DNA from 4 places in the Streptomyces sp. NPDC090032 genome. Region 1 is predicted to be linked to each of the others. Evidence: riboswitches for the same ligand, from Rfam matches in the RefSeq annotation. Region 1 holds a riboswitch; each other region holds the start of a gene.

Region 1 (4,458 bases):
ACACTGGTGAAGCAGGCGGTCGCCAACCGCTGACGGCTCCGTAGGGGCGCCTCTCGGTTTCGTAGGGTGCTTCCTTGAAGAAGGACGCTGCTTGCCTCTGGGGCAATAAATTTGCCCCAGAGGCAGGGCTCTGGCTCAATCGACGGTATGAGCCCTGCCCCTGAGGAGCCGGCTCCGGAACCCACGGAGCTGCCCGCCGTCGCCCCGCAGCTGCGCGAACTCCGGCGCCGCGCCGCCCTGACCCTGGAAGCCGCCGCACGCGCCGCAGGGCTCTCGCCCGCGCACCTCTCCCGCCTGGAGACGGGGCGCCGCCAGCCCTCGCTCCCGATGCTGCTCGCCCTCGCCCGCACCTACGGTACGACGGTCTCCGAACTCCTGGGCGAGACGCCCGCCGACCGGGACGCGGTCGTGCGCTCCGGCGACATGGAGGCCACCGAGGCGGGCGGCTGGATCTACCGGCAGGCGGGCGCCCCGGGGCGCGGCATGCAGGCGCTGCGCGTCCACGTGCCGTACGGCGCCCAGGGCGACATCGTGCGGGTCCACCCCGGCGAGGAGTGGCTGTACGTCCTCGAAGGGCGGCTGCGGCTGCGGCTCGGGGACACCGCGTACGCGCTCGCGCCGGGGGACAGCGCGCACTTCGACTCGCTCACCCCGCACCGGATCGCCGCCGCCGACCGTGACGGCGCCGAGCTCCTCTTCGTACACACCCTGCTGCAGAGCCCGTCCGCCGCGCTGTGTCTCGGCCCGGCGACGGGCGGCGGCGAACGGACCCAGGGAGGCCCTCGATGAGCGCAGAGCCCAACGACGTGACCGAGCCCGAGCGGCACCCCGCCCGGCGTGACATCGAGGACAAGCTCCCGCGCGGCATCTGGGTGCGCCTGCTCGTCTACGTCTTCGCCGGGCATCTCGTCGCGGGCTTCATCTATCTGCTGTTCACGCTGGGGGCGTCGCGCGGGTGACGCGCCCGCGCGCGGGCCGGTGAGCCTCAGTCGAGGAGGCGTTCGCGCAGCCGGTCGCGCTGGGCGGGGGACAGCTTGAGGCCTTCTTCCAGGTAGCGGTCGGTGGAGCCCCAGGTCTGCTCGACCTGCTCGAAGGCGGCGGCCAGATACGTGGCGCGCGCGTCGAACAGGGGGCTCAGCAGCTCCATGACCTCGGGGGACATCGCGTCCTTCGAGGTGCTGCTGCGGTGCACCTTGTAGCGGCGGTGCGTGGCGTTCGACTCCAGGTAGTCCGCCTCGATGGCGTCGCGCTCCACACCCACGGCCAGGAGCGTGACCGCTATCGACAGGCCCGCGCGGTCCTTGCCGGCCGCGCAGTGCATGAGTGCGGGCACGCTGTCCTCGGCGATGGCGTGCAGGACCTGGCCGTGCTCGGCGGTGCGCTCCGTGATGATCGCCCGGTACGACTCGATCATGCGGTTCGCGGCCTGGCCTTCGGCCAGGGCGGCGCGCAACTCGTCGAGGTGGCCGTTGCGCACCATCTGCCAGAACTCGGCGCCGTCCGCCGGGTCGGTCAGCGGCAGATTCACGTTCCGCACGCCGGGCAGCGTGACGTCGGGCCCTTCGAGACGCTGGTCGGCGGCGTTACGGAAGTCGAAGATCGTGTGCAGCCCGAGCGAGGAGAGGAACGCGGCGTCCTCGTCCGTGGCGTGCGCGAGGTGACCACTGCGGAACAGCACGCCCTGCTTGACCCGACGGCCGTCCACGGTCGGGAGACCACCCACATCGCGGAAGTTGCGCACTCCGGCCAACTCGGGCTCGGTGGACGGGACCTGCTGCGTCACGGGGGCTCCTCCCGGTCGGCCGCGGCGCTGCTCGCCTGCGGGCGCCCTCGACGATACGACATGGCTGCCAGGGGCAACCGTGTGAGAGGGCGGCAGCTGATTGCATGTCGAATGTCCTAAATATGCCATTATGCGGTGAAGTGCCCTACATGGAATAACTCGCCCCGAAATAGGGGCAGATAATGGGCGTCACGTGAGCGGAGTCATAGCGGTGACCGTGTGTGGCGGCCGGGCCGGGAGGATTTCCCGCAGGTATCGCAGTTGCAAAGATCATGAATAGACGGAGTGTGACGGATTTTTCCGGAAAGGGTCATTCAAGGATCAAGAACCGGAATGCCCAAGGGGATTCGCGCCTTGTCCCCGCGCTCCCCGCTCGCTTACGTTCGGGGCAATCCGGACGGACCGCCTAATCCTGCCGCCGCCCGGAATCCGCACATCGATCCGTACTCGGCAGGGGCGGGGGACCCAGGTGGATCGCCGTTTCCGGGACACCGGACGCGGCTCGGGGTGAAGCCGTGCCCTCAAGGGGCGCGGCCGGGCAGCTCCAGCCCGAACCCGACAGCTCACCTCGCAGGCGACGGAGAGGAATCCCCCATGCCCGCGAAGGGTAAGCACCGCCGTCCCAAGTCCCATGGTTTCGCGCGCTCGATCGCCGTGGCCGGAGTGGGCGGCGTCGCGCTCGCGCTGCCGCTGATGGGTGCCACCGGCGCCCATGCCGCGACCCCCGCCGCCCACTCGGTCGCACAGGCCGCCGTCGCTCCTGCCGCGGCCAAGACCTACGCCGTGAAGGACGGGGACACCCTTTCGAAGATCGCCGACGCGCAGCACGTCAGCGGCGGCTGGAAGAAGCTCTACGCCGACAACCGCTCGGTCATCGGCGGTGACCCGTCCGTGATCCGTCCGGGCCTGAAGCTGACGATCGGCCAGCAGGCCGCGGCCCCCGCCGCGAAGTCCCCGGCCACCGCCACGCAGGCCTCCGCGCCCAAGGCCGCGGCGGCGACCGCCACCGGCTACACGCTGCCCGTCCAGGGCGCCTCCATCGGCACGGCGTACAAGACCGCGGGCGCCATGTGGTCCAGCGGCTACCACACCGGTGTCGACTTCGTGGTCCCGACGGGCACCTCGATCAAGGCCATCGCCGCGGGCACCGTCGTGTCGGCCGGCCTCGACGGCGCGTACGGCAACGAGGTCGTCATCCAGCACGCCGACGGCAAGTTCTCGCAGTACGCCCACATGTCGTCCCTCTCCGTCTCGTCCGGGCAGACCGTGACCGAGGGCCAGCAGATAGGCCTCTCCGGCGCGACCGGCAACGTCACGGGACCGCACCTGCACTTCGAGATCCGCACCACTGCGAGCTACGGCTCGGACCTGGACCCGGCCGCGTACCTCCGCGAGCACGGGGTCTCGCTCTGACCTCGATGACGTGACGTCAAGGTGTGACGTGAAGGGGCGGGTCCGACGCGGGCCCGCCCCTTCGGCGTATTCCGTCGTATTCCTGAAATCGCGAAACTGACCGGGTGGGCTATATCACCACCCGTCAACCCCTTCCTACGGTCGCGTAGGTCACATCGCAGGGTGAAAGATGTGTGGTCGTGGCAAACGAATCGAGATCACTCAGCGGCGGCACGATTCGGTCCTACGCGGCGGTGGGGGACAGCTTCACCGAAGGCGTCGGGGACCCCGGTCCCGACGGGGCCTTCGTGGGCTGGGCCGACCGTCTCGCCGTCCTCCTGGACGACCGGACCCCCGAGCACTCCTTCCGGTACGCGAACCTCGCCGTGCGCGGCAAGCTTCTCGACCAGATCGTGGAGGACCAGCTCCCGCGCGCCGTCGAACTCGCCCCGGACCTGGTGACCTTCGCCGCCGGCGGCAACGACATCATCCGTCCCGGCACCGACCCCGACGACGTCGCGGAGCGCTTCGAGAAGGCCGTGGCCCGGCTGACCTCCGCCGTCGGCACGGTCATGGTGACCACCGGCTTCGACACCCGGGACGTCCCGGTCCTCAAGCATCTGCGCGGCAAGATCGCGACGTACAACGGGCATGTGCGCGCCGTCGCCGACCGTTACGGCTGCCCGGTGCTCGACCTGTGGTCCCTCAAGACCGTCCAGGACCGCCGTGCTTGGGACGGCGACCGGCTGCACCTCTCGCCCGAGGGGCACACGCGGGTGGCGCTGCGGGCGGGGCAGGCGCTGGGCGTCGAGGTGCCGGCGGACCCGGACCAGCCGTGGCCGGCGCAGCCGCCGCGCGGCACGCTGGAAGTGCGGCGCGACGACATCCACTGGGCGCGGGAGTTCCTGGTGCCGTGGATCGGCCGGCGGCTGCGCGGCGAGTCGTCCGGCGATCATGTGGCGGCGAAGCGGCCGGATCTGCTGCCGCTCTGACGGCAGCCGGGCGCGTGATGGGGGAGCTTGCCTTTGCGGGGCGGCTCCCCCGCGTCATTTCCGCGCGGTCACCCCGGGCTCCCGTCGGAGCCCGATGTCGCGGTGGCGTCAGTCCGACGTCGCCGTCGTAGCCGTCAGGTCCGACCGCTCAAGCCCCAACTCCCGGGCCAGTGCGTCGTCGACCCACTCCTGCATGCGGGCCCGCGAGACCGTCCCCGTGTACGCGGTCATCTGCACCGCGAGACCGTCGAGAAGCGCCGTCAGGCGCAGCGCGGCGCCCGCCGGGTCCGG
Region 2 (4,458 bases), on a different contig from region 1:
TTCGAGCACCTGATGTTCCAGGGCTCGAAGCAGGTCCACGGGAACGGGCACTTCGAGCTGGTGCAGGGCGCCGGCGGCTCGCTGAACGGGACGACGAGCTTCGAGCGCACCAACTACTTCGAGACCATGCCCACGCACCAGCTGGAGCTCGCGCTCTGGCTGGAGGCGGACCGGATGGGATCCCTCCTCGCCGCGCTCGACGAGGAGTCGATGGAGAACCAGCGCGACGTCGTCAAGAACGAGCGCCGCCAGCGCTACGACAACGTTCCGTACGGGACCGCGTTCGAGAAGCTCACCGCCCTCGTGTACCCGGAGGGCCACCCGTACCACCACACGCCGATCGGCTCCATGGCCGACCTGGACGCGGCCACCCTGGAGGACGCGCGGACCTTCTTCCGCACGTACTACGCGCCGAACAACGCCGTGCTTTCGGTCGTCGGGGACATCGACCCCGAGCAGACGCTGGCCTGGGTCGAGAAGTATTTCGGCTCGATCCCGCGCCACGACGGCAAGCAGCCCCCGCGCGACGGCGCCCTGCCCGACCGGATCGGTGAGGGAGTGCGCGAGGTCGTCGAGGAGGAGGTCCCGGCCCGCGCGCTGATGGCCGCCTACCGTCTGCCGCAGGACGGCACGCGTGCGTGCGACGCGGCCGACCTGGCCCTGACGGTCCTCGGCGGCGGCGAGTCGTCCCGGATCTACAACCGCCTCGTCCGCCGTGACCGGACCGCCGTCGCCGCCGGGTTCGGACTCCTGCGGCTCGCGGGGGCGCCCTCCGTGGGGTGGCTGGACGTGAAGACGTCCGGCGACGTCGAGGTCCCTGTCATCGAGAAGGCCGTCGACGAGGAGCTCGCACGGTTCGCCGCCGACGGGCCCACTCCGGAGGAAATGGAGCGCGCCCAGGCCCAGTTGGAGCGCGAGTGGCTCGACCGGCTCGGCACGGTCGCGGGCCGCGCCGACGAACTGTGCAGGTTCGCCGTCCTGTTCGGCGACCCGCAGCTCGCTCTGACCGCCGTCCAGCGCGTCCTCGACGTCACCGCCGAGGAGGTCCAGGAGGTGGCCAAGGCCCATCTGCGCCCCGACAACCGCGCGGTGCTCGTCTACGAGCCGACGGACTCCGAAGAGGGCGACGAGACGGCCGGTGAAACGGCCGCCGAGACGACGAGCGAGACCGTCAACGAGACCGCAGACAAGGAGGCCGGCAAGTGACCGAGCTCGCGACCATGGACTTCCACCCGCAGCCCCAGGCCGGCACGGCCCGGCCGTGGGCCTTCCCCGCGCCCCAGCGAAGCACCCTCGACAACGGCCTGACGGTGCTGCGCTGCCACCGCCCGGGCCAGCAGGTCGTCGCGGTCGAGATCAACCTCGAAGCGCCCCTGGAGGCCGAGCCGGCCGGGCTCGACGGCGTCGCCACCATCATGGCGAGGGCCTTCTCCGAAGGCACCGACAAGCTCGCCGCCGAGGAGTTCGCCGCCGAGCTGGAGCGCTGCGGCGCGACGTTCGACGCGCACGCCGACCACCCCGGAGTACGGGTCTCCCTGGAGGTGCCCGTCTCCCGCCTGCCGAAGGCGCTCGGCCTGCTCGCCGACGCCCTCAGGTCGCCCGCGTTCGCGGACAGTGAGATCGAACGCCTCGTGCGCAACCGCCTCGACGAGATCCCGCACGAGACGGCGAACCCGGGCCGCCGCGCCGCCAAGGAGCTGTCGAAGCAGCTCTTCCCGGCCACCGCGCGCATGTCCCGCCCGCGCCAGGGCACCGAGGAGACGGTCGCGGCCATCGACACGGCGGCCGTACGCGCCTTCTACGACCGGCACGTGCGTCCCGCCACGGCCACCGCGGTCGTCGTGGGCGACCTCACGGGCCTCGACCTCGACGCGCTCCTGGCGGACACGCTGGGCGCCTGGACGGGGAACACGGCGGAGCCGCGCCCCGTGCCGCCCGTGACGGCCGACGACACCGGCCGGGTCGTCATCGTCGACCGGCCGGGCGCGGTGCAGACGCAGATCCTGATCGGCCGCGTCGGCGCGGACAAGCACGACCGGGTGTGGCCCGCGCAGGTGCTCGGCACGTACTGCCTGGGCGGCACTCTCACCTCCCGCCTGGACCGCGTCCTGCGCGAGGAGAAGGGATACACCTACGGCGTGCGGGCGTTCGCCCAGGTGCTGCGGTCGGCGCCGGACGGCACGGGCGTCGCGATGCTCGCCATCAGCGGCTCCGTGGACACCCCGAACACGGGTCCGGCGCTCGACGACCTCTGGAAGGTGCTGCGCACCCTCGCCGCCGAGGGCCTCACCGACGCCGAACGGGACGTGGCCGTACAGAACTTGGTGGGCGTCGCCCCGCTCAAGTTCGAGACCGCCGCGGCCGTCGCGGGGACGCTGGCCGACCAGGTCGAGCAGCACCTGCCGGACGACTTCCAGGCGGAGGTGTACCGGCGGCTCGCCGCGACGGGCACCGTGGAGGCCACCGCGGCCGTCGTGAACGCCTTCCCGACGGACCGTCTGGTGACGGTGCTCGTCGGTGACGCCGCGCAGATCGAGGAGCCCGTCAGGGCCCTCGGCATCGGCGAGGTGACCGTCGTCACGGGCTGACCGTGACCGGTGTGCAACGAGGGGCCCCGGTGGGCGAGATGACCACCGGGGCCCCTGTATGTCTGATTTGAACCGGTGGTTGCCTGTCTGCCCTGTGGCATGCGCTACAAAAGCCCGGTTCCGTTTGTTGATTGAAAGTTGCCCCGCTTAGCGTCGGTCCGGCTGTCCGCCAGATGTACGCCGCGCCCGTGGCACCGGACAGTCATCGCCGAGTCCCCCAAGGCGCGAGCCGGGGGAGCCGGGGACCCACCGTCCCTGGGGTGAATCGGACGCCCTTCCCTGAAGGGGGTCCGTAGGAGACCTTCCTGCTCCGAACCCGTCAGCTAACCCGGTAGGCGAGAAGGAAGGAAAGGATCAGCCACCCCATGGCGTTCACCCGTGCCACCGGGAAGCACCGTCGCCCTAGCCGTCTCACGCGCACCACGGCGCAGGTCGCCGGCGTCGCCGCGCTCACCACGACCGGTGTCCTCGGAGGCCTCGCCGCCCCCGCCCTCGCCGCCGACGACGCGGCTCTGGAGCAGACCGGCCTGACCAAGGCCATCTCCATCGGTGACTCCCTCGCGGAGCAGATCGACGCGCAGGCCGCCGCCCAGCAGCAGGCCGCCGACGAGGCCGCCGCGAAGAGGAAGGCCGAGGCCGCGGCCAAGAAGAAGGCCGAGGAGGAGCGGCGCAAGGCCGTCGCCAAGGCCAAGGCCGAGCGCGAGGCCAAGGAGCGTGCCGCCCGTGCGGCCGAGCGCAAGCGCCTGAACGCCTTCGTCCTGCCGGTCACCGGCTCGTACGTGTCCACCGCGTACAAGGCCAGCAGCGGCCTGTGGTCCTCCGGCAGCCACACCGGCATCGACTTCCACGCCGCCAGCGGCACCTCGGTCCACGCCGTGGGCGCGGGCACGGTCGTGGAGGCCGGCTGGGGCGGCGCCTACGGCAACAACATCGTCATCAAGATGAACGACGGCACGTACACGCAGTACGGCCACCTGTCGTCCATCGGTGTCTCCGTCGGCCAGACGGTCACTCCGGGCCGGCAGATAGGCCTCTCGGGAGCGACCGGCAACGTCACGGGCCCGCACCTCCACTTCGAGGCGCGCACCAGCCCCGAGTACGGCTCGGACATCGACCCCGTCGCGTACCTGCGCTCGCACGGCGTGAACGTCTGACCTTCGCCGCGTACCTCGCGAAAACGCACCGAAAGCCCCGGCTCAGTGAGCCGGGGCTTTCGTCGTTCGCGGCCCGCTCGTTCCCCGTGGCGCTGTCCAAAAAATATCCATGGATTGCGGCCTGACGTCGGAAATTCACGTCCCCTGGAATAGAGTCGCTGAACAAGCGAGCTGAACAGACGTCAATCGTGCTGTACGAGCGACTATCGACCGCGTTTCGCGGGGATTAAGGCGGAGGTCGGGTCATGCGTATTCCGGCGCACTCGGTATGCACGGCGATCCGCGACGACATCGTCTCCGGTGTCTACGAGCGCGGCGGCAGACTCACCGAGGAGGTGCTCGCCCGCCGCTACGGCGTCTCGCGCGTCCCCGTGCGCGAGGCGCTGCGGACCCTGGAGGCCGAGGGCTTCGTCGTCACCCGCAGGCACGCGGGCGCGTGCGTCGCCGAACCCACCACGCAGGAGGCGGCGGACCAGCTGGAGATCCGGATGCTCCTCGAACCGCTCGCCGCGGCGCGTGCCGCGCAGCGCCGCACCGAGGCGCATCTGAAGGTCCTGCGGGGCCTGGTCAGGCTGGGCCAGGAGCGCTCCCGGCAGGGCCGGAGCGAGGATCTGCGCTCGCTGGGCAGCTGGTTCCACGAGACGCTGGCACAGGCGTCCGGCAGTCCGGGGCTGACGGCGATGCTCACCCAGCTCCGCCACAAGATCGCGTGGATG
Region 3 (4,458 bases), on a different contig from region 1:
GTCCGGGGTGGCTGCCATCACGGTGGTGGTTGACCCGGTGAGGGCGAAGGACGTCCCGAAGCCGGCCGCCATCATCGGCGCCACGAGCAGTGCGTAGCCCGGGTTCGGTCCGGCCGCGGCCCAGCCGGCCAGGCCTGCTGCTCCGAGGAGCATGCCGGTGACCACGAGCGGGCGGTGTCCCGTACGGGGTGCCAGTCGCCCGGACAGGACGGAGGCGAACATCGTCATCGCCACCGCCGGGAAGAGGGCGAGCCCGGTGCGCAGCGCGGTCAGGCCGCGCTGATGCTGGAAGTACAGGCTGGCGGTGAAGATCATGCCGTAGAAGGCGAAGTTGAACAGCATGCCGATGGTCGCCGCCCCACTCATCTGGCGGGAGCGCAGCAGACGCAGGGGCAGCACGGGGGTGCGGGCCATGTGCTCGCGCAGGACGAACGCGGCGGCTGCCAGCACGCACAGGCCGGCCCCGATCAGGATCAGTGGGTCCGTCCAACCACGTCGTCCGGCCTCGTTGAGTACGGCGGTCAGCAGGGCCACCGTCGCGATGATCGCGCACTGGGCCGGCCAGTCCACGGGGCGGTCCGTCCGCCGGGCCGAAGCGGGCACGCGGCGCAGCGTGAGCAGCAGGCAGGCGCATCCGACGGGAAGGTTGATGAAGAACACCCAGCGCCAGCCCACGGTCGTGACCAGGAGCCCGCCCAGGAGGGGGCCGGCGGAGGCGGCGATGCCTGCCATGGAGCCCCACAGGCCGAAGGCCCGGGAACGCTCGGCGGGTGAGGGGTACGCCTGCTGGAGAAGAGCGAGGGAGGGGGGCACGATCAGTGCCGCACCGAGTCCTTCCAGCAGCCGGGCGGCGACCAGGGTCCCGGTGCTCGGGGCCAGCCCGCAGCCCGCCGAGGCGACGGTGAACACCGCTACCCCGATGCAGAAGATCCGGCGGTTGCCCAGCCGGTCCCCGAGCGCGCCGCCGGTGAGCAGCAGGCCGGCGAAGACCAGGGTGTAGCTGTTGGTGATCCACTGGATCCCGGTCAGCGAGGTCGACAGGTCCCGCCCCATCACAGGAACGGCGACGTTGATGACGGTCACGTCCAGGATGACCATGAAGTAGCCCGCGCAGACCGCGAGCAGCGGGGCCAGAGGCCGGCCCGAAGCCGCAGACCTGTCCGGTCCACAGTCCTGAGGACCACCGCTACGCATCATGGCGACACGCTATTTCAGGAACACGCCGCTCTCGGCAGCCCACGGCCGTGTCGTTCGCATGCTGAACCGCGGCGTCCGGCAGGGCGATGAGGGACGTCCGCTGCGTCCCGTTCGGATACCGCCCCCAGCAGGACCCGCAAACGCCAAGATCCCGTCCGATGGGTCAGATCGGACGGGATCTCGTGCAAAGGTGGCCTCGCCTCGCCCTGCTGTGTCCGTCAGGAGACTCGGACGAGGTGGGATGCGGTCTAGTACGGGCCGTTCACGTTGTCGATCGAGCCGTACCGGGCGGCCGCGTAGTTGCAGGCGGCGGTGATGTTGGCGACCGGGTCGAAGCTGTCCATCGAGGTGCCGGGCACGTGGTAGGTGGCGAACGTGGGGGCGATGACCTGCAGGAGTCCCTTGGACGGGGTTCCGGCGGCAGCGTTGGAGTCCCAGTTGTTGATCGCCAGCGGGTTGCCGGAGGACTCACGCATGACGTTGCGGTGGATGCCCTCGTAGGAGCCGGGGATGCCGTGCTGGGCCATGATGTCCAGCGACTCCTTGATCCAGCCGTCGAGGTCGTTGGTGTACGTCTTCTTCGCCGGGGCAACGGCGGGCTCGGCGGTGAGCTTGGTCGTGCGCTCGGAGCGGTCCGCCCGCTCGGCGGACGCCCTGGTGGCGGCCGGCTTCTGCGTGGACTCGGCCGGGCCCTTCTTACCGAGGGTGAGCTTGACGCCGGGGTGGATCAGCTTCGGGTCGTCGCCGAGGACGCTGCGGTTGTCGTCGTACAGCTTCTTCCACCCGCCGCTCACCGAGTGGTCTCGGGCGATCTTGGAGAGGGAGTCTCCCGCGACGACGACGTAGGTCGTCGAGGCCGCGGCGGGCTTGGCGGCCGTGTCGGCCTGCGCCGCGCTGGCGGCGGTCGCGCCGAGCAGCGGGAGAACGAGCACAGCCCCGCCCGTGCCTGCGGCGGCGAGGCCCCGGGTGAGCGAGCTGGACTTGGCGCGGCGGTGCTTTCCCTTTGCAGGCATGACGAATTCCTCTCCGTCGCCTACGAGGTGAGCTGTCGGGTTCGGACGGGAGATGTCCGGCCGCACTGTGAATGCGACTTCACCCCGAGCCGTTCCGGAATCCGGATCGGCGGCATAACTGGGTTCCCCGCTCCTGCCGTGAGCGTGTGAGTGAGTGGGTGCTTCCGGACAGCGGCAGGATTCGGCGTTCCGTCCGGATTGACCGTGACGTTAAGCGAGAAAGCTCGGAGGGAACAAGACCAAAATTTGAATTTGGAATGCGAGGAGTCTGCTTTCCAGCGACCGGAACCCCGAGCTTCCTTTGATCGAAAAGCTCAACTCTCTTTGCGCAGAACGGAAGTGCGCTCGGCTGTTCTTGGGGGCCAAAGCCGTAGGCGTGACCCATTTCACTGAATGGGAAGCAGGTTGGAATGCGACTCGAAGAGGGTGTCGTAGCATGACGTTTCATGTGAATAACTCATAATTCGGCCAGTCTTGGTATAAGTCGTTAATCATGCCAAGAAGTATGTTTCATGTGCAAACACGGACATATCGCCGAGGGGGCATTGCGTATCGAAACGGACATAAATCCATCAATGTCGGACTGTCCGTGCCCGGCCCTTCCTTCGCAGGAGGCCCTGTTTGTTGGCACGGGAGCGTGGGCGGGACGGCACATGGCGATTCCTCGCCGATCACCGATCCCGAAAGTGAAGGTCGCGTCGAATCCGGGTCATGGCAGTTCCGTCGAGATCGAGATCGAGGTGGATATCGACAGTGACGGGGCGTCAATTCGAGACGGTGTGGGCCCGGCTCTTTCTGCGACAACTCGAACGCAACGGGGAGCGGGGGCGGTTCGTCCCCCGCCTTGCCCGGGACCTGTTCCCCAACGTGGTGAGCGACTACGGCGAGTACGTCTTTTGGCAAACCGTCCCGGCGGGCTCACTCATGGCGTTCCTCGTCGCCGTGCTCAGCGGCCGGCTTGACGTCCCGCTCTTCCCGGACGGCCTGCTCTCGAAAGGCACTACGTTCACCCTCTCGCCGGCAGTCGGAGCGGGCCGGGTCCCCATCCGTGTCACCACGCGCGCCAACAGCGCCTGGCCGAAGGTGCGCCGCCGAACCTGCCAGGGCGTACGGCCGCGCAATCCCACCCATCGGGAAAGCGCCATGGCCGTCGTCCTGCCTCCGGCCCATACTCGTCTCCCGCCGGCTGGCAGCGTGGCAGCGGTGAGTCGATGAACGACCTCCTTGCCCTGCGCCGCCTGGTGGAGACCTACGCGCTCGCCATCGACAGCAGGGGTCCGTTGCTTCTTGTGGACGTTGTCACCACCGACGGGCGACTCGACTCATCGTGCACAAGCCGGACGGCACCGTGGGGCGGGAGCGGACCGGCCCGCAGGAACTGGCAAGGACACTCGACCAGTTGACCGTCTTCGACCGCACCTTCCACCTGGTGGGCAACCACCTCGCCGAGGTGTGCGGCGACACCGCGACCGGCAGCGAGCCTCCGGGGTGCCGCTGCACATCGGCGGCCACTCGGCTGCCGCGGCCCGCCGCGCCGGGCGGCGCGGTGACGGGTTCCAGGCGCTCGGCCTGGCCGGGGGAACTGGAGGCCGCCATCACCCTGGTGCGCGAGGAGGCGCGGGCGGCGGGGCGCGACCCGCAAGACGTGGAGCTGACCCTCGGCTCGACCTGCCGCGTGCGCGGAGAAAGTCGAGTGGGCGCAAAAGCTTGGGACCCAGCGGCTGTTGCTGTCCGGCTCCCGGCACGCCACCATCATCGAGGCGCTGCTGGAGGAGATGACCGACGCCGCGCAGAAGCTGCAGTTGAAGCCGTGACGCCCTTACCGTTCGAGGGGCTGCCCGTACCGCCGGAGCCCCGCTCCGCTCTGCCCCCTCCGCTCTGCCACGCGCTGGCGAGCAGCAGTTGGTCGGAGGCCGCACGGCCGTCGTCACCGGTGAGCGGTCCGTGGCAGTAGCCCCAGGTCTTCAGGGTGAAGCCGGTGGATGTTCCGTCGGCGAACTCGACCGTGGCGGTGCCGCAGGGCGAACCGTAGCCGTCGACGGAGGTGATGCCGAGGACGGTGCCTCGCGCAGCTGAAGCAGGTACGCCGCAGTCAGCGCAACGGCACGGTCCTCGTCACCCGACAGCTCCACGAGGGCACGTGACGCCGCCTTCCCCGGGACGGCGGCCAGCGCCTGAGTGACCCGTCCGCGTGCTGCCGCTTCAGTGGTGCCGTGGGCCAGACGGCCGACGAGCCAGGACGCGATCT
Region 4 (4,458 bases), on a different contig from region 1:
GACGCAGCTGCTCCGCCATCACCCGGGGACCGCCCACCGGCCGCCGCAGCACCGCCTCGTCGAGCACCGCGCTGAGCCGCAGCGGCGACGCCGAACGCAGCACGTCCTGCCGGGCGATCCGCACCTCGACCAGGGCGTCGACCTGCCCGTCCGGCAGCCCGGCGAGCGCGGCCCTGGTCACCGCGCGCGCGTAGTCGGGCGTCTGGAGGAGTCCCGGCACGACGGACGTCTCGACCGTCCTCACCCGGCACGCCTGCGACTCCAGGCTGATGAAGTCCCGGTAGGCGGGCGGCAGAAGACCCCGGTAGGCGTGCCACCAGTGCTGGCCGCCGTCGTCCCCCGACCCGGCCAGCGCGACCAGCAGGTCCCGTATGCCGGGGTCCGAGACCTCGAAGGCATCGAGCAGGAGGCGTACGTCCGACGCTTTCACGCCGCTGCGCCCGGTCTCGATACGGCTCACCTTCGACTGGTGCCAGCCGACGAGCCGGGCCGCCTCACCACTGGTGAGCTGCGCGCGCGCACGCAGCGCGCGCAGCTCCGCGCCGAGCCTGCGGCGGCGCACCGCCGGACCGTGTTTCATTCCGTCTCCTTGGACCTGCGGCCCGGCTCCTTCCGGCCCGGTGGATCGTTGTTCTGAGCCGACGGTAGAGGAAGCCGGCGATGTACGCCCAAATGCGGCCCACCGACGCAGAGTTCACCGCTTCGAGCGACAGATATATGCATATCCCGGGGGATTGGCTCCATGGGCCGAGCGGGAGTGGCACTCTGGCGCGAAGCACCAGTCCGGGGGTCGCCTCGAGTCATCCGCCATGTGTCGGATTCAGGCCCCGGCGAAAAAAGGGACGACGTCGCCATGGCAGATCACCAGGAAGCATCCGTCACTCTGCCGAGCGATCCTGCCTCGGTCTCCTCGGCCCGCGCATATGTCTGCGACGTACTCGCCGAATGGGGTATGCCGCGCGACGCGGAAACAGCCGACACCGTTCGGCTCATCGTCTCCGAACTCGCCACGAACGCGGTGATGCACACCCGCGGGCAGTCACCGGTCTTCACCGTCGACGTGCATCTGGCGCGCGACGAACAACTGCGCATCGGCGTCACGGACAGCCACCCGCGCTACCCGAAGCGGCTGCCGGCCGCCGTCCAGCAGGACAACGGGCGCGGCATGGTGATCATCCGCTGGCTGACCGCGGAGTGCGGCGGAAGCCTGTCGGTCCGGCCCACCCCCGAAGGCGGCAAGACGGTATGGATCGCCCTGCCGTGGACGGTCCCCGTCCCGCAGGCGTGAAGGGCGGCGGGTGCGAGACGGCTACGGGGACGGGGCGTCCGTCCCCTCCTGTGCCCGCGTGAGCGAGCGCCGCACGAGGCGCGGCAGTACGCCCCACAGACCAGCACAGACCGCAAAAGTGCACGCCCCCGCCGCGATGCCCGCCGCGCGCCCCGCGGTGACGTCCACGACGAGCAGCACGGACCCGGCCAGGGCGAGCATCAGCACGCTCAGGCCGGCCGAGGCGAGCCGCGAGGACATCTGCACGATCTCCGGCTTGGCGCCCTGCCGGAACAGCGCGCGGTGCAGTGCCGCGGGCGCCGTGAAGAGCGCGGCGGCGAGCACCGCGAGCAGCAGGGTCGCGATGTAGGTCGCGCGCTGCACGCCGTCGAGCGACGGGAACCTCGGTGTGAACGCGAGCGTCAGCAGGAACGCGAACAGGATCTGCACGCCCGTCTGGGTGACTCGCAGCTCCTGCAGCAGCTCGCCGAAGTTCCGGTCCGCGCGCTCCAGCCGCGTCTCGTGGCGGTCCTGAGGCCGGTCCTGAGCTCCGCTCGACGGGCCCGTGGCGCGTCGGGCGTCCTCGCCGCCTGCGGGTCGGTCCTCGTCCATACGACCACGAGTACCCCATCGCGCGGTTCCAAGGCGGACGGGGCGGGCGCGTGCACCCTGCGCCGCCTGACGGGTCCCCCAGGACCCTGGGGACCCGTCAGGCGGCGCCTAGGTCGTTGCGGACACGACCTAGCGCACGCGCCCGTACCAGACGCTCTTCGTCCAGATCCTCTCCAGTCGCACCACGGCACCGGTCTGCGGCGAGTGCCAGATCCTTCCCTTCCCGGCGTAGATGCCGACGTGGTAGATGCCGCGGCCCGCGTGGAAGAAGACCAGGTCACCGCGTTGGCGATGGGACGCGGAGACATGACGGGTCTTGTTGTACTGCTGGGCGGCGGTGCGGGGCAGTTTTTTGCCCACACGCTTGAACGAGTAGCGGGTCAGGCCCGAACAGTCGAACCTGTGGGGACCTGAGGCCCCCCACTGGTAGGGGCTTCCTTTCTTGGAGGCCGCGATCTGGAGGGCCTTGGTCGCCGGTGGCGCGGCTTCCGCTTGGGGCGCGGCTCCGGGAACCAGCAGGCTGCCACCTGTTACGGCGAGCGTGAGGGCCGAGGCGGTGCCGGCCCGGGTCAGCAGCGACGGGACACGATTGAGCGCAGTCATGCGCAACCCTTCGTCAGCCGCCTGTGAAGGATGACCTGTCGGATTCGGGCTGGCGAAGTTGCCCGGCCGCGAAGTGCGGCTTCACCCCAAGGACCGGCCCGGAAAACAGCTCCGGCGGCCCGTCGTGCTCGGGTCCTCCACTCCTGCCGATCCACTTCTGTCGACCTGGCATCCGTACGGCGGCAGGACTCGGCGTCCGCACGGACCGCCCCGCCGCGGCGGCGGGGGCTTGTCGTCGGAAGGGATCTTCACGCACGAACGCCGCGAACGCAGGGTCGAATCGGCCTTGTGTGAGTGTCCTCACGACTGATCTGTTCGGGTGGACAGCACTCCTTGCGACCTCGGAGCGGGGGTCCCAACGACGCCCGCACCAGCAGCGGAAGGCGAAATTCCGCACTCCGCGTACGCGTTCCGCGCAACTTTTCCGGTTCGCATGTGCGAGTGCCGGCTACTCCGTATGTGGGTACCTCTTCTGGTCCGTTTCGGCCCCGGCCCGGACAGTTCGCATCGAATCGACCGCCCCGGTCCCTAATGCACCGTCAATTGACCGTCTCCGGCGGCACTGTGACGCGTTGTGTCCTTCTTTCTCCGTCCAGGACCCGCAAAGCCCGAGCCAGCGTCGTCGCGTGGACCTCGCTCTCGCCCCGCTGATGCATGAGCGTCAGGGCGTCCCTGAGCGCCGTCGCCTTGCTGACGAGCGCTTGCGCGGCCCGTAGTCCGCCGTACGTGTGGTCGCTCCTGGCCGGGTTGATCCTGCCGAGCAGGTCGACCACCTCCAGGTAGCGGTCGAGGAGTTCGCACTCGGCGCGGGTCAGTGCGGGCAGCGGCGGCAGCTCGGGCGGCAGCATCGGCGGTTCACCGGGCGCCGGGAGCGGAACCGGACGTCTTGCGGTTCTCGATGACCCGGTCCACGAGCCCGTACTCCACGGCATCCTGGGCCCGCAGGATCGTGTCCCGCTCGATGTCGGCGCCGATGCGCTCGCGGCTCCGCCCGGTGTGCCGCGCGAGCAGTTCCTCCAGCTGGGCCCGCATGCGCACCAGTTCACGGGCCTCGATCTCCAGGTCGGTCGGCTGACCCTGCGCCGGCTCGGGCAGGCCGGGCTGCTGGATCACCACGCGCGCGCCGGGCAGCATGGCCCGCTTCCCCGGCGTCCCGGCGGCCAGGAGTACGGCGGCGGCGGAGGCGGCCTGCCCCAGGCACACGGTTTCGACCTCACAGCTGACGAACCGGATCGTGTCGTAGATCGCCGTCATCGCGCTGAACGAGCCGCCGGGGGAGTTGATGTACAGCGCGATGTCCCGGTCCGGCGCGGTGTACTCGAGGTGCATGAACTGTGCCATCACGTCGTTCGCGGAGGTGTCGTCGATCGGCGTCCCCAGGAACACGATCCGCTCCTCCAGGAGCTTGGAGTACGGATCGAGGGTGCGGTGCCCGGCCGAGGTGCGCTCGGTGAACTCGGGCAGGACATAGCGGGCGGAAGGTCGGGTCATGGCGCGTGCCTCCTTGAGCGCGACACGCGGTCGCTACTCGGTCGCTGCTTCTGTAAAAAATGTACAGGACGTACGGAGAGCGGAAAAGGCTGGAGGCGTGCGGAGCGCGAGAAAGGGGGCCGGCCCGCGCTCGATGCGCGTGGGCGGCCCCCTGTTACGTACTCCTGCGTCGTGGCTACCGGTCGCCGTCGTCCGTCCGGGACAGGCGCAGTGCGAGATGTTGCAGGAGGTCGGCGGACTTGATGTCGGTCCGGCCCGAGTCGTGCACCTCGGCCAGCTCGGAGAAAAGGAACGCGAACGCGCCCACCAGGGAGATCGTCACCGGCATCAGCGCCGCGATGGTCGCTTCCGCCGCCTCCTCCACGCTCGATTCCGCCGGGATCTCGATGGAGGGGAACACCTCTGTCACCAGGCGCCCGAGCTGGGCGTCCTCGGTGTCGATGTCGGGCTCGGCATCCTTGCTGAGCCTGCGCACCATTTCCTGG

What was found. Region 1 has a riboswitch for cyclic di-AMP ahead of ACIPWY_RS02895 (LysM peptidoglycan-binding domain-containing M23 family metallopeptidase). Riboswitches for the same ligand answer to the same signal wherever they lie in the genome.
Region 2: linked by a shared signal. The riboswitch ahead of ACIPWY_RS09750 (M23 family metallopeptidase) and the one ahead of ACIPWY_RS02895 (LysM peptidoglycan-binding domain-containing M23 family metallopeptidase) in region 1 are both predicted to bind cyclic di-AMP.
Region 3: linked by a shared signal. The riboswitch ahead of ACIPWY_RS35940 (transglycosylase SLT domain-containing protein) and the one ahead of ACIPWY_RS02895 (LysM peptidoglycan-binding domain-containing M23 family metallopeptidase) in region 1 are both predicted to bind cyclic di-AMP.
Region 4: linked by a shared signal. The riboswitch ahead of ACIPWY_RS22245 (C40 family peptidase) and the one ahead of ACIPWY_RS02895 (LysM peptidoglycan-binding domain-containing M23 family metallopeptidase) in region 1 are both predicted to bind cyclic di-AMP.

What each region holds. Positions count from the first base shown of each region.
Region 1 covers NZ_JBIVFF010000001.1:663,878-668,335, forward strand. The annotation lists gene ACIPWY_RS02875 (aspartate aminotransferase family protein) at 1-33, shown strand, start outside; gene ACIPWY_RS02880 (XRE family transcriptional regulator) at 148-789, shown strand; gene ACIPWY_RS02885 (DUF6126 family protein) at 786-959, shown strand; gene ACIPWY_RS02890 (tyrosine-protein phosphatase) at 986-1,783, opposite strand; cyclic di-AMP (ydaO/yuaA leader) riboswitch at 2,208-2,373, shown strand; gene ACIPWY_RS02895 (LysM peptidoglycan-binding domain-containing M23 family metallopeptidase) at 2,378-3,196, shown strand; gene ACIPWY_RS02900 (SGNH/GDSL hydrolase family protein) at 3,376-4,167, shown strand; gene ACIPWY_RS02905 (TetR/AcrR family transcriptional regulator) at 4,276-4,458, opposite strand, start outside.
Region 2 covers NZ_JBIVFF010000003.1:590,273-594,730, reverse strand. The annotation lists gene ACIPWY_RS09760 (pitrilysin family protein) at 1-1,206, shown strand, start outside; gene ACIPWY_RS09755 (pitrilysin family protein) at 1,203-2,588, shown strand; cyclic di-AMP (ydaO/yuaA leader) riboswitch at 2,785-2,941, shown strand; gene ACIPWY_RS09750 (M23 family metallopeptidase) at 2,954-3,742, shown strand; gene ACIPWY_RS09745 (GntR family transcriptional regulator) at 3,988-4,458, shown strand, end outside.
Region 3 covers NZ_JBIVFF010000019.1:74,014-78,471, reverse strand. The annotation lists gene ACIPWY_RS35945 (MFS transporter) at 1-1,194, opposite strand, end outside; gene ACIPWY_RS35940 (transglycosylase SLT domain-containing protein) at 1,446-2,210, opposite strand; cyclic di-AMP (ydaO/yuaA leader) riboswitch at 2,215-2,407, opposite strand; gene ACIPWY_RS35935 (MerR family transcriptional regulator) at 4,175-4,458, opposite strand, start outside.
Region 4 covers NZ_JBIVFF010000008.1:297,950-302,407, reverse strand. The annotation lists gene ACIPWY_RS22260 (helix-turn-helix domain-containing protein) at 1-580, opposite strand, end outside; gene ACIPWY_RS22255 (ATP-binding protein) at 854-1,288, shown strand; gene ACIPWY_RS22250 (DUF6328 family protein) at 1,310-1,879, opposite strand; gene ACIPWY_RS22245 (C40 family peptidase) at 2,009-2,482, opposite strand; cyclic di-AMP (ydaO/yuaA leader) riboswitch at 2,486-2,687, opposite strand; gene ACIPWY_RS22240 (hypothetical protein) at 3,022-3,330, opposite strand; gene ACIPWY_RS22235 (ATP-dependent Clp protease proteolytic subunit) at 3,338-3,973, opposite strand; gene ACIPWY_RS22230 (hypothetical protein) at 4,149-4,458, opposite strand, start outside.